One region of the Amycolatopsis sp. NPDC059021 genome, then DNA from elsewhere that is predicted to be linked to it. Evidence: riboswitches for the same ligand, from Rfam matches in the RefSeq annotation. Region 1 holds a riboswitch; each other region holds the start of a gene.
What was found. Region 1 has a riboswitch for S-adenosylmethionine ahead of ACFWX1_RS37850 (aminotransferase class V-fold PLP-dependent enzyme). Riboswitches for the same ligand answer to the same signal wherever they lie in the genome.
Positions count from the first base shown of each region.

Region 2: another riboswitch for S-adenosylmethionine. It lies ahead of ACFWX1_RS05375 (methionine ABC transporter ATP-binding protein); the one in region 1 lies ahead of ACFWX1_RS37850 (aminotransferase class V-fold PLP-dependent enzyme).
Region 3: another riboswitch for S-adenosylmethionine. It lies ahead of thrC (threonine synthase); the one in region 1 lies ahead of ACFWX1_RS37850 (aminotransferase class V-fold PLP-dependent enzyme).

Region 1 covers NZ_JBHYIQ010000095.1:3,301-6,564, forward strand. Annotated here, with positions in the region: gene ACFWX1_RS37850 (aminotransferase class V-fold PLP-dependent enzyme) at 1-1,200, opposite strand, end outside; SAM riboswitch class IV at 1,240-1,354, opposite strand; gene ACFWX1_RS37855 (M23 family metallopeptidase) at 1,449-2,138, opposite strand; gene ACFWX1_RS37860 (potassium/proton antiporter) at 2,283-3,264, opposite strand, start outside.
Region 2 covers NZ_JBHYIQ010000006.1:162,286-165,549, reverse strand. Annotated here, with positions in the region: gene rsmA (16S rRNA (adenine(1518)-N(6)/adenine(1519)-N(6))-dimethyltransferase RsmA) at 314-1,210, shown strand; SAM riboswitch class I at 1,327-1,417, shown strand; gene ACFWX1_RS05375 (methionine ABC transporter ATP-binding protein) at 1,634-2,644, shown strand; gene ACFWX1_RS05370 (4-(cytidine 5'-diphospho)-2-C-methyl-D-erythritol kinase) at 2,796-3,264, shown strand, end outside.
Region 3 covers NZ_JBHYIQ010000034.1:41,344-44,607, forward strand. Annotated here, with positions in the region: gene ACFWX1_RS21170 (ComEC/Rec2 family competence protein) at 1-85, shown strand, start outside; gene thrC (threonine synthase) at 93-1,358, opposite strand; SAM riboswitch class I at 1,372-1,506, opposite strand; gene holA (DNA polymerase III subunit delta) at 1,642-2,622, shown strand; gene rpsT (30S ribosomal protein S20) at 2,684-2,944, opposite strand.

The sequences.
Region 1 (3,264 bases):
CACCGCCTGCTGACCCGCTCCCCCGGCGACGCCGATGAGCCGCTTGGTCGCGACGTGCGCGCAGAAGGCGCCGTCGCGGACGCCGATGCCGTACTCGGCCGAAAGCACCGCGGCCAGCCAGCCGGGCTCGAAGCCGTCGACCACGAAGCTCACCGTGCCGACGCGGTCCACCGGCGCGTCGAATAGCCGCAGTTCGGCGCAGCCCGGGATCGCGGCGAGCCCCTTGCGCAGCCGGGCCAGCAGGACCTCTTCGTGCGCGCCGACGGCGTCCCAGTGGGCGGCGAGCTGTTCGCACGCGACGCCGAGGGCGTACACGCCGACGGTGTTGGGCGAACCGGCCTCGTGCCGTTCCGGTCCGGCGTTCCAGACGACGCCGAGGTCGTCGGCCTCGCCCGTGACGAGCTTGGTCGCGCCGCCACCGGCGAGATACGGCTGGGCGGCACGGAGCCAGTCCGCGCGGCCGATGAGCGCACCGGCACCGAACGGCGCATACAGCTTGTGGCCGGACAGCGCGACGTAGTCGACATCCAGTTCCCGCAAGGAAATCCGGCGATGCGGGGCCAGCTGGGCGGCGTCGAGCGCGATCCGGGCGCCGTGGCGGCGGGCCACCGCCGCGATCTCCGCGACGGGCAGCAGCTCACCGGTCACATTGGACGCTCCGGTGACGACCACCAATCGGGGCCCCTGCGGGCATTCCGCGAGCGCTTCGTCCACAGCGGACACTGCGGCGAGCCGGGTGCGTGGCGTCGGAATCCGGCGGACGTTCGGGCCCCGCCACGGCAGCAGCGCGGCGTGGTGCTCGGTGTCGAAGACGACCACCGAGGTGTGCTTGGGCAGGCTGCGGGCGAGCAGGTTGAAGGAATCGGTGGTGTTGCGGGTGAACACCACGGTGTCGGTCGAACGCGCGTCGGCGAACCGGCGCAGGATGTCGCGCGTGCGCTCGTAAAGCCGCGTCGAGACCTGCGAGGCGAACCCGGCGCCGCGGTGCACGCTCGCGTACCAGGGCAGGAACTCGTCCACCGCGCGGCGCACGGCGTCCAGACAGGGCGCGCTCGCGGCGTGGTCGAGGTTCGCGTAGCCGATCTCGCCGCCGGTGACGAGCGGAACGCTCAGCCCGGCACCCGCGACCGCCGGGATTCCTTGCGGCGCAACGGTAACGGTGGTTTCGGTGGTGTTCTGACGATCGACGGCGAGTGTCATCGGGTGCCTCCTCGGCGGTCCGGGGGACCCCCGGCGAGGGGCCCGCGCTTGCCCGCCGCACCTCGCGACAGGCCCGGTCCTCACCCGGGGCACCCCACCGCGGTTGGAGGGTTGCCGGCCAGCAAGCCGGGGCTTAGCGCTGGCACTCATGACCTGACGACGAAGATAGCCGACACCGCGTGCGCCGATCCAGTCCCATCCGGGTGACTGAGACGGCCGTCACTCTCCGGAATTGCGGTCATTGCGGTCTACGCCGTCACCCGGAAGCGGCCCGGCAGCCGGACGACCGACTGGTCGGTCAGGTGCGTCGCCGTCCCCTCGTACTGCTCGGCGCCCGCCGCGAACCGCCATCCGCCCAGCTCCTTGCCGTCGATCGGCTCGCCGAGCGCGGCGGCCAGTTCGCCGGAGACCTCGGCGTAGGACAGCCCGCTCCAGTTCCCGCGAGCGCGCCAATCCCTTGCGTCGCCGGGATTCCCGGACGCCGTCGTGGCGGGCAGCGTCCAGAGCGTGAAGTGGACATGGGCACCGGTGGTGCTGCCGCCGCAGGGCAGGGCGTTGCCGGTGGAACCGAGGACGGCGCCGGGCGCGACCCGCTGTCCGTCGGCGACCTGGATGTTCTCCATGTGGTAGTACCCGGTGCGCCAGCCGCCGTCGTGGTCGATGGTCACCCAGTCACCCCCAGCGCAGTGCTGCAGATGCACGGTCCCGGCCAGCGGGGCACGGACGGTCTTGTCGGCCGGGCTGAAGTCGATGGCGTTCTTCACGCCGCTGCCACCGTCGTCGGAGTGGATCCCGGCCGAATACACGAGCTGGCCCGCCGCGAACGGCAGGGCGAAGGCGGGAAACGTGTCCGCGGCGGAGGCCGCGGGGGCCAGGAGCAACGCTCCGGCGGTCGTCGCGGCGGCGAAGCCGGCCCAGCGCGCACTCAGTTTCAGCATCACCGTGTGTACTCCTTAGCCCGAGAAGCTCACCCATTCGAGGTAGACGATGCGAGCGCACATTAGCCCGAAAGGGTGCGTCAGGGGAACACACGGTGGAAAGATCTACGGAAAACTACCAACCATCGAGGCCGGTTTTGTGAGCTAGCGGCCGGATTCGCCCTTCCAGCGGGCCAGGCGGCCTGCCCGGTCCACGGCCCGCAACCGGCGCTCCGTGGCACTCCTGGCCCGTTCGGTGGTCACCACCAGTAGCTGGTCGTGCTCCTGGAGGCGGCTGGTCTTCTCGGGCGTGAACCCGGCGCCGTCGCGCACCACGAGGCTGACCGTCGCGCCGGCCGGCAGCCGCAGCTCCGAGAGGTACACGCCGTGCAGCCGCGATCCGGCCTGGATACGGACCTGCAGCAGCTCGGCGCCCATTTCGTCGAGCGGCGCGGAGTCGACCTCGACCTCGTGCGGTTCGGTGTGCCGGGCCAGCCCGAGCACCCGCGCGAGCGGGCTCAGCGTCGCGCCCTGCACCAGGGTCAGCACGATGACCAGCACGAACACCGCGTCCACCAGCCGTTGCGCGCCCGGCACGCCCTGGGAAAGCGGGATCATCGCGAGCACGATCGGCACCGCGCCGCGCAGGCCGGCCCACGACAGGAACACCTGTTCCCACCACGGCACGCGGAACGGGAGCATCGACAGCAGGACCGAAAGCGGGCGCGCGAGCAGCAGGACGACAGCGCCCGCCACGAGCCCCGGCACCAGCGTTTCCAGCAGCCTGCTCGGCGAGGCGAACAGGCCGAGCAGCACGAACAGCCCGATCTGGGCGAGCCAGCCGAGGCCTTCGGCGAAGGACAGCGTGTCGGATCGGTGCGGCAGCCGGGAATTGCCCAGCACCAGCCCGGCGACGTACGTCGCGAGCAGGCCGGAGGCGTGCGCGAGCTGCCCGCTGGAGAACGCCAGGACGCACACCGACACCGTGGCGAGCGGATACAGGCCGGTGGCGGGCAGCGCCGCCCTGCGCAGCGCCAGCGCCCCGAGCCAGCCGAGCAGCAGGCCGATCACCAGCCCGGCGCCCAGCTCGTAGATCACCAGCAGCGGCAGCGTCCAGTCCACTGTGGACCCGGTGGCCAGCACGACG
Region 2 (3,264 bases), on a different contig from region 1:
GCCCCCCCCGGGGGGGGGGGGGTCTGGCCGCCACGGCCCTTTTGGGCCCTTACACGGTGGCCCCCGTGGGTTCCGCGACAGCCAAAGCCGAGAGGAACGGGCTGGGTGACATGATGAAGGCGGCTGTCACGTTCGCTGTGACGAAGTGACGCTCGCCGCACCAATGGTCGTGAGTGGCCATCTGTGGGGGCGCCCGCAACCGAGGGACGCCCTTGGTGCGTTCACTGCACCGGGGGCGTCCCTCGGCGCGGCCAACGCACCGAAGGCGTCCCTCGGCACGCCCCCGCCCACCCACGCTGGGTACGATCTGCCGGTGGTGGAACTGCTTGGCCCTGCCGAGATCAGGGGGCTCGCGGCCGAGCTGGACGTCCGGCCGACGAAGAAGCTCGGCCAGAACTTCGTGCACGACCCGAACACCGTCCGGCGCATCGTCGAACTCGCCGGGGTCGGGGCGGGCGACGTCGTCCTCGAGGTCGGGCCGGGGCTCGGCTCGCTGACCCTCGGCCTGCTCGGCGCCGGCGCCGAGGTGATCGCCGTAGAGATCGACCCGGTGCTCGCCGGGCGCCTGCCCGCGACGGTCGCCGAGCGTGGCCCGGAGGCCGCCGGGCAGCTCACCGTCGTCGGCGCCGACGCGCTCCGCGTCAAGGCCGCGGACCTGCCCGCCGAGCCGGTCGCGCTCGTCGCGAACCTCCCCTACAACGTCGCGGTGCCCGTCGTGCTGCACCTGCTCGCCGAACTGCCGTCGCTGACGCGCGGGCTCGTCATGGTGCAGACCGAGGTCGCCGACCGGATGGCCGCGGGGCCCGGCAGCCGCATCTACGGCGTGCCCAGCGTCAAGCTCGCGTGGTACGGCCGCGCCCGCAAGGTGGCCGCCGTGCCGCGAGCCGTGTTCTGGCCGGTGCCGAACGTGGATTCCGCGCTGGTTTCCTTCGAACGTGCGCAATTCTCCTTCGAGAACAAGAAATCCGGCACCGAAGAGTCCATTGTGGACAAAGAAGCGCTGTTCGGTGTCGTGGACGCCGCGTTTGCACAGCGGCGGAAAACGCTGCGCGCGGCACTGGCGGGCTGGGCGGGCTCCGCGGACCGGGCGGGCGCCGTGCTCGCTGCCGCCGGGATCGATCCCCGGACCCGGGGTGAACAGCTTGACGTCGGGGACTTCGCGCGTATCGTCGCGGCAGCGGGGCGCGCGCCCCGGTCGTCCGGTGCGTGACGGCGTTATCGCAGCTTGCTGAAGTCCGGCCCCGATCCCGAGGTCTGGGCACGGCCAGTCGTGTGATCTGTGCCTATGGGCTTGCGTTCAATCCCTGGGATCGGTTTTACTCGAAGCGTCCATCCCGAGCGACTGAGAGACCTGGCTCGCCGAAGTCGCAGCAACCACCCTCCCCGGGGCAGGTGCTACCGCCAGGACCGATGGAGGCCACGTCCATGAAGAGGGTTGCCCGCCCGCTCCTGCTCACCAGGCGGCGCGTAGTCGATGAAGGTCGCCGCACGGTCTGTGCGTGTCGACGCTCCACCGTTCTCGCCTGAGTTCTGCCGCCTGAATTTCTTTTCGTGAGCACCGTCCATTTCGGACGGTCAACTGGTGAACGGTCGCGCGCGCCTGGGGGTGCTGCGCCCTGCTTCTGGAGCTTTCGTGATCACTGTCGAAAACCTGACCAAGTCCTTTCCCCACAACGGAAATCCGGTCGTCGCGCTACGGGACGTGAGCGTCGACGTGCAGGCCGGGTCCCTCTTCGGCGTCGTCGGCCCGGCCGGCTCGGGCAAGTCCACGCTCGCCCGCTGCATCGCGCTGCAGGAGCGTCCCGACCGGGGCGTGGTCCGGCTCGACGGCCTCAACACCGGCACGCTCGACGGCAGGCGGCTGCGGGAGATCCGGCGTCAGCTCGGCGTGGTCGGCACCAAGCCGGAGCTGATCGCCGAGCGGACCATCGCCGGCAACATCGCCACCCCGCTGGAACAGCTGGGCGTCGACGGCCCGCAGCGCCGCAGCCGCGTGGGCACCCTGCTCGACCTGGTCGGGCTCACCCCCCGCGCGGCCCAGCGCCCGGCCGAGCTGACCGAGGGCCAGCTGCGCCGCGTCGCCGTCGCGAAAGCGCTCGCGGCGAGCCCGTCCGTCCTGCTGGCCGACGACCCGACCGCGGGCGTCGACAGCGACGAGGCCGGGGCCGTGCTGACCGTCCTCGACCGCGCCAGGGCCGAGCTGGGCGTCACCATCGTGGTCACCACCCCGGACGCGACCGTGGTGCGGCGCGTGTGCGACGACGTCGCCGTGCTGGAGGACGGCGCCGTGATCGAACGCGGCACCGTGCTGGACCTGATCTCCGACCCGGCCAGCCGCACCGCGCAGACGCTGCTGCCCGCGATCGAGACCACCCGCACACAGGCCGCGCGCTACGACCGCTCGGTCGATGTCGTCCTGATCGGCTTCGCGTCGGTCGGCGCCCTGCTGCCCGAGGCGGCGAGCCGCTTCGACGTCGAACTCGCCACCATCGGCGGCGGGCTCACCCGCATCGGGGACACCCCGGTGGGCCGGTTCCGGCTCGGTGTCCGCGGTGAGCGGTCGGACGCGGCGCTGGCCTGGATCGCCGAGCGCGGCGGCCGGGTCACGCACACGACCCGGGGCCCGCAGGGCGTCGCCGCCTGATCACCTGCACCCGTATGGAGCGTGGGGCCACTGCGAGGGAGCTGGAGTCCCTCGAGGAGGCCCCCACGGACCTTTTCGTTACGGGGCCGCCGAGCGTGTCGTGCGTTCTCCTTCCGCGAGCGTTCCGGGCGAGGCCACGTAGGCTTGGCATGTGCTCGCCGTTGTACCGCCCCCAGTGACCGTTCGCGTTCCCGCCAAGGTCAATCTGCACCTTTCGGTGTCCGACCTGCGCGAGGACGGCTATCACGAGCTGGTCACCGTCTTCCAGGCGCTGTCGCTGACCGACGAGGTGACCGTCATGGCCACCGACGAGCCCGGGATCGAGGTCTACGGCGAGGGTGAGGGCTCGGTGCCCACCGGCGCCGCCAACCTCGCGTGGCGCGCGGCCCAGGCACTGGCCGCGTACGCCGGGAAGCCGGGGGCCGAGGCGAAGGTCCGCATCGTGCTCCGCAAGGGCATCCCGGTCGCGGGCGGGATGGCCGGGGGCAGCGCCGACGCGGCGGCCACCCTCGTCGGGCTGGCCTCGCTGTGGAAGCTGGACGTCACCCGCGACGAGCTGGCCGAGATCGCGGCCAAACTCGGCAGCGACGTCCCGTTCGCGCTCTACGGCGGCACCGCGC
Region 3 (3,264 bases), on a different contig from region 1:
CGACGGCGACACCGCGGTGGTCCCGGACGGCGGCGGTCCGGCGGTCTCCCGCCGGGGCGAGCCGCGTGGCCCGCCCCGGCGGTGAGCCGGCGTCAGTAGCCGAGGGCCTCGCGCACGGCGGCGGCGGACGGCGGGACGGTCGCCTTGGGGCCGATGTGGTTCTCGACGGCGTCGAGCGTCTTGAGGCCGTCACCGGTGATCAGCAGGACGGTCTCGGCGTCCGGGTCGAGCTTGCCGGTTTCGATGAGCTTCTTCGCCGTGGCGACGGTGACCCCGCCCGCCGTCTCGGTGAAGATGCCCTCGGTGCGGGCCAGCAGCCGGATGCCCTCGACGACCTCTTCGTCGCTCACGTCCTCGATCGCGCCGTTGGTGCGGTTGACCACGTCGAGCACGTAGGGGCCGTCGGCGGGGTTGCCGATCGCCAGCGAGCGCGCGATGGTGTCCGGCCTGACCGGCTGGACGACGTCGTGCCCGGCGCGGAACGCGGCCGACACGGGCGAGCAGCCGGTGGCCTGGGCGCCGAACACCTTGTACGGGCTGGCTTCCACCAGTCCGAGCTGGCCGAGCTCGCGGAAGCCCTTGTCCACCTTGGTCAGCTGGGAGCCGGAGGCGATCGGCACGACGATCTGCTCGGGCAGCCGCCAGCCGAGCTGCTCGGCGACCTCGAAGGCCAGCGTCTTCGAGCCCTCCGAGTAGTACGGGCGGACGTTCACGTTCACGAACGCCCAGCTCTCGTGCTCGGCGGCGAGTTCGGTGGCGAGGCGGTTGACGTCGTCGTAGTTGCCGTCGACGGCGATCAGCGCGCCGTCGTACACCGCGGTCGTGAGGATCTTGGCGCGCTCCAGCGTCTTCGGGATCAGCACGACGGACTGCCAGCCCGCGCGGGCGGCCGCGGCGGCGACGGCGTTGGCGAGGTTCCCGGTCGAGGGACAACACAGCACCTCGAACCCGAACTCGCGGGCGGCCGCCAGCGCGACGGCGACGACCCGGTCCTTGAAGGAGTGGGTCGGGTTGCCGGTGTCGTCCTTGACCCAGATCCGCTTGACCCCCAGCGCCTTCGCCAGCCGGTCGGCCCGGATCAGCCGGGTGGCGCCGGGCTCGGTGTTGGGGATCTCCTCGACGTTGGAGGGAACCGGGAGGAGTTTCTTGTAGCGCCAGATGTTCTTCGGGCCGGCTTCGATGTCCTCGCGCCGGACCCGGCCGAAGTCGTAGGCGACCTCGAGCGGCGAGAAGTCTTCGGCGGAGACGAATTCGGGAGCGAGCGGCTGCCGGTGACCCTCTTCCTTCGACACCAGTTCGACGGCCGGGCCCAGGTCCGGGGTCTTGGTGGTGGAGGTCGTGCCGAGGGTTGCGGTCATCGCGAGGTTCCTTTCCTCATCTGTCCCGCCGAGGCGGGCCGGAATTGGCACCGTGTTCGTCAGCTACCCCGCGATCGCGGGATGACAGGCTTTGACGCCGGTTGCCGGGGCTTCGTCGGGCCGTTCCCTCTGCCCCTCTGGATGAGCGGTATTCGGTTGTCGGCGCGCCGCGCGGGCGCCGCCTCGGGACACACCGTACGGCATCCTGATCGGCTCGTGCCACGGTGGGCGCGCCGGTGTCACCGGAGCGGGCGTGTCGCGGGGCGGGTGAGAGGATCGGGGGGTGACCGCGCAAGCCACCGCCACCGCACCGCTGCATCTCGTGCTCGGTGAGGAAGAACTGCTCATCGAACGGGCCGTCCGCGCCGCCCTGGACGCCGCCAAGGCGGCCGATCCGACCGCCGACATGACCAGGATGCGGGTGTCGGAACTCACAGCGCCCGAGCTCGCCGAACTGGTGAGCCCCTCGCTGTTCAGCGAGGGCCGCGTGATCGTCCTCGAAGCGGCGCAGGACATCTCGCAGGAGCTGTCCGACGCCGTGCTGTCCTACCTCAAGGCCCCCGCCGACGGGATCGTGCTGGTCGTCGTGCACACCGGGGGCGGCAGGAGCAAGGCGGCGAAGGCGCTGCCCGCCGCCTTGCGCAAGGCCGGGGCCCAGATCACCGAATGCGCCAAGCTGACGAAGGCCGCCGACCGGGAGTCGTTCGTCCGCAACGAAGTCCGCCGGGCGGGCGGCAAGATCGACGGCGCCGGGGTGCTCGCGCTGATCGACGCCGTCGGCTCGGATCTGCGGGAGCTGTCGTCGGCGGCGACACAGCTGGTCGCGGACTCCGGCGGCGTCGTCGACGAGCAGGCCGTGCGCCGGTACCACCGGGGCCGCGCCGACGTCACGGGCTTCGCCGTCGCGGAGAAGGCGGTGGCGGGGGACAGGGCGGCCGCGCTGGAGCAGTTGCGCTGGGCGATGCAGCTGGGGGTGCCGCATGTGCTCGTCGCCGACGCGCTCGCCGACGCCGTCCGCACCATCGCCAGGGTCTCGGCGGCCGGGCGGGGCAACCCGAACCAGATGGCCGGGGAACTCGGGATGCCGCCGTGGAAGGTGCGCAAGGCGCAGGGCCAGTCGCGGGGCTGGAACTCCGACGGCCTCGCCACCGCGATGCGGGTCGTCGCTCGGCTCAACTCCGAGGTCAAGGGTGCCGCGGCGAGCCCGGACTACGCACTGGAGCGCGCGGTGAACGAGGTCGTCGCCGCCAAGGGCGACCGCTGAGGCGAAGACACGCGAAAGGCCCCGGCGACCGAGGTCGCCGGGGCCTTTGCGGAGAGCGGGCTCAGATGTTGTTCGCGCGCTTGGCCATCGCGGACTTCTTGTTCGCGGCCTGGTTGGCGTGGATGACGCCCTTGGTGACGGCCTTGTCCAGCTTCTTGGCGGCCTCGCGCTGCAGCTCGACGGCCTTGGCCTTGTCCCCGGACTCGGCGGCCTCGCGGAACTTGCGGATCGCGGTCTTCACCGAGGACCGGATCGCCTGGTTGCGCTGACGCGCCTTCTCGTTGGTGGTGATGCGCTTGATCTGCGACTTGATGTTGGCCATGGTGGCGCTCCTGTTCGTACTCGGTGAGTTCGCTGCCGCGTCGCTGGATAACTCTGTGGCCCCGGCCACCCTCGCGGGCGGTGCGCGGGTTTCCTCCATGACGGAATGCCGCACGGCAACGAACGGCAAGCCTAACAGCCTGCTCCGACGGCCTCGCGAGGGCCTCGACGTGATCGCTTACGCGTACTACGGTGGGTGGAGTCAGTGCCTAGGGTTCCGCCATCGGCCCGCACCTGCGGGAGAACACAACGAGGGCTGGTGGGACAGGTCCGAGCGGCACCATCGGCGGCTCAGGAGCCCGCCGTTCATCTGACGGGACA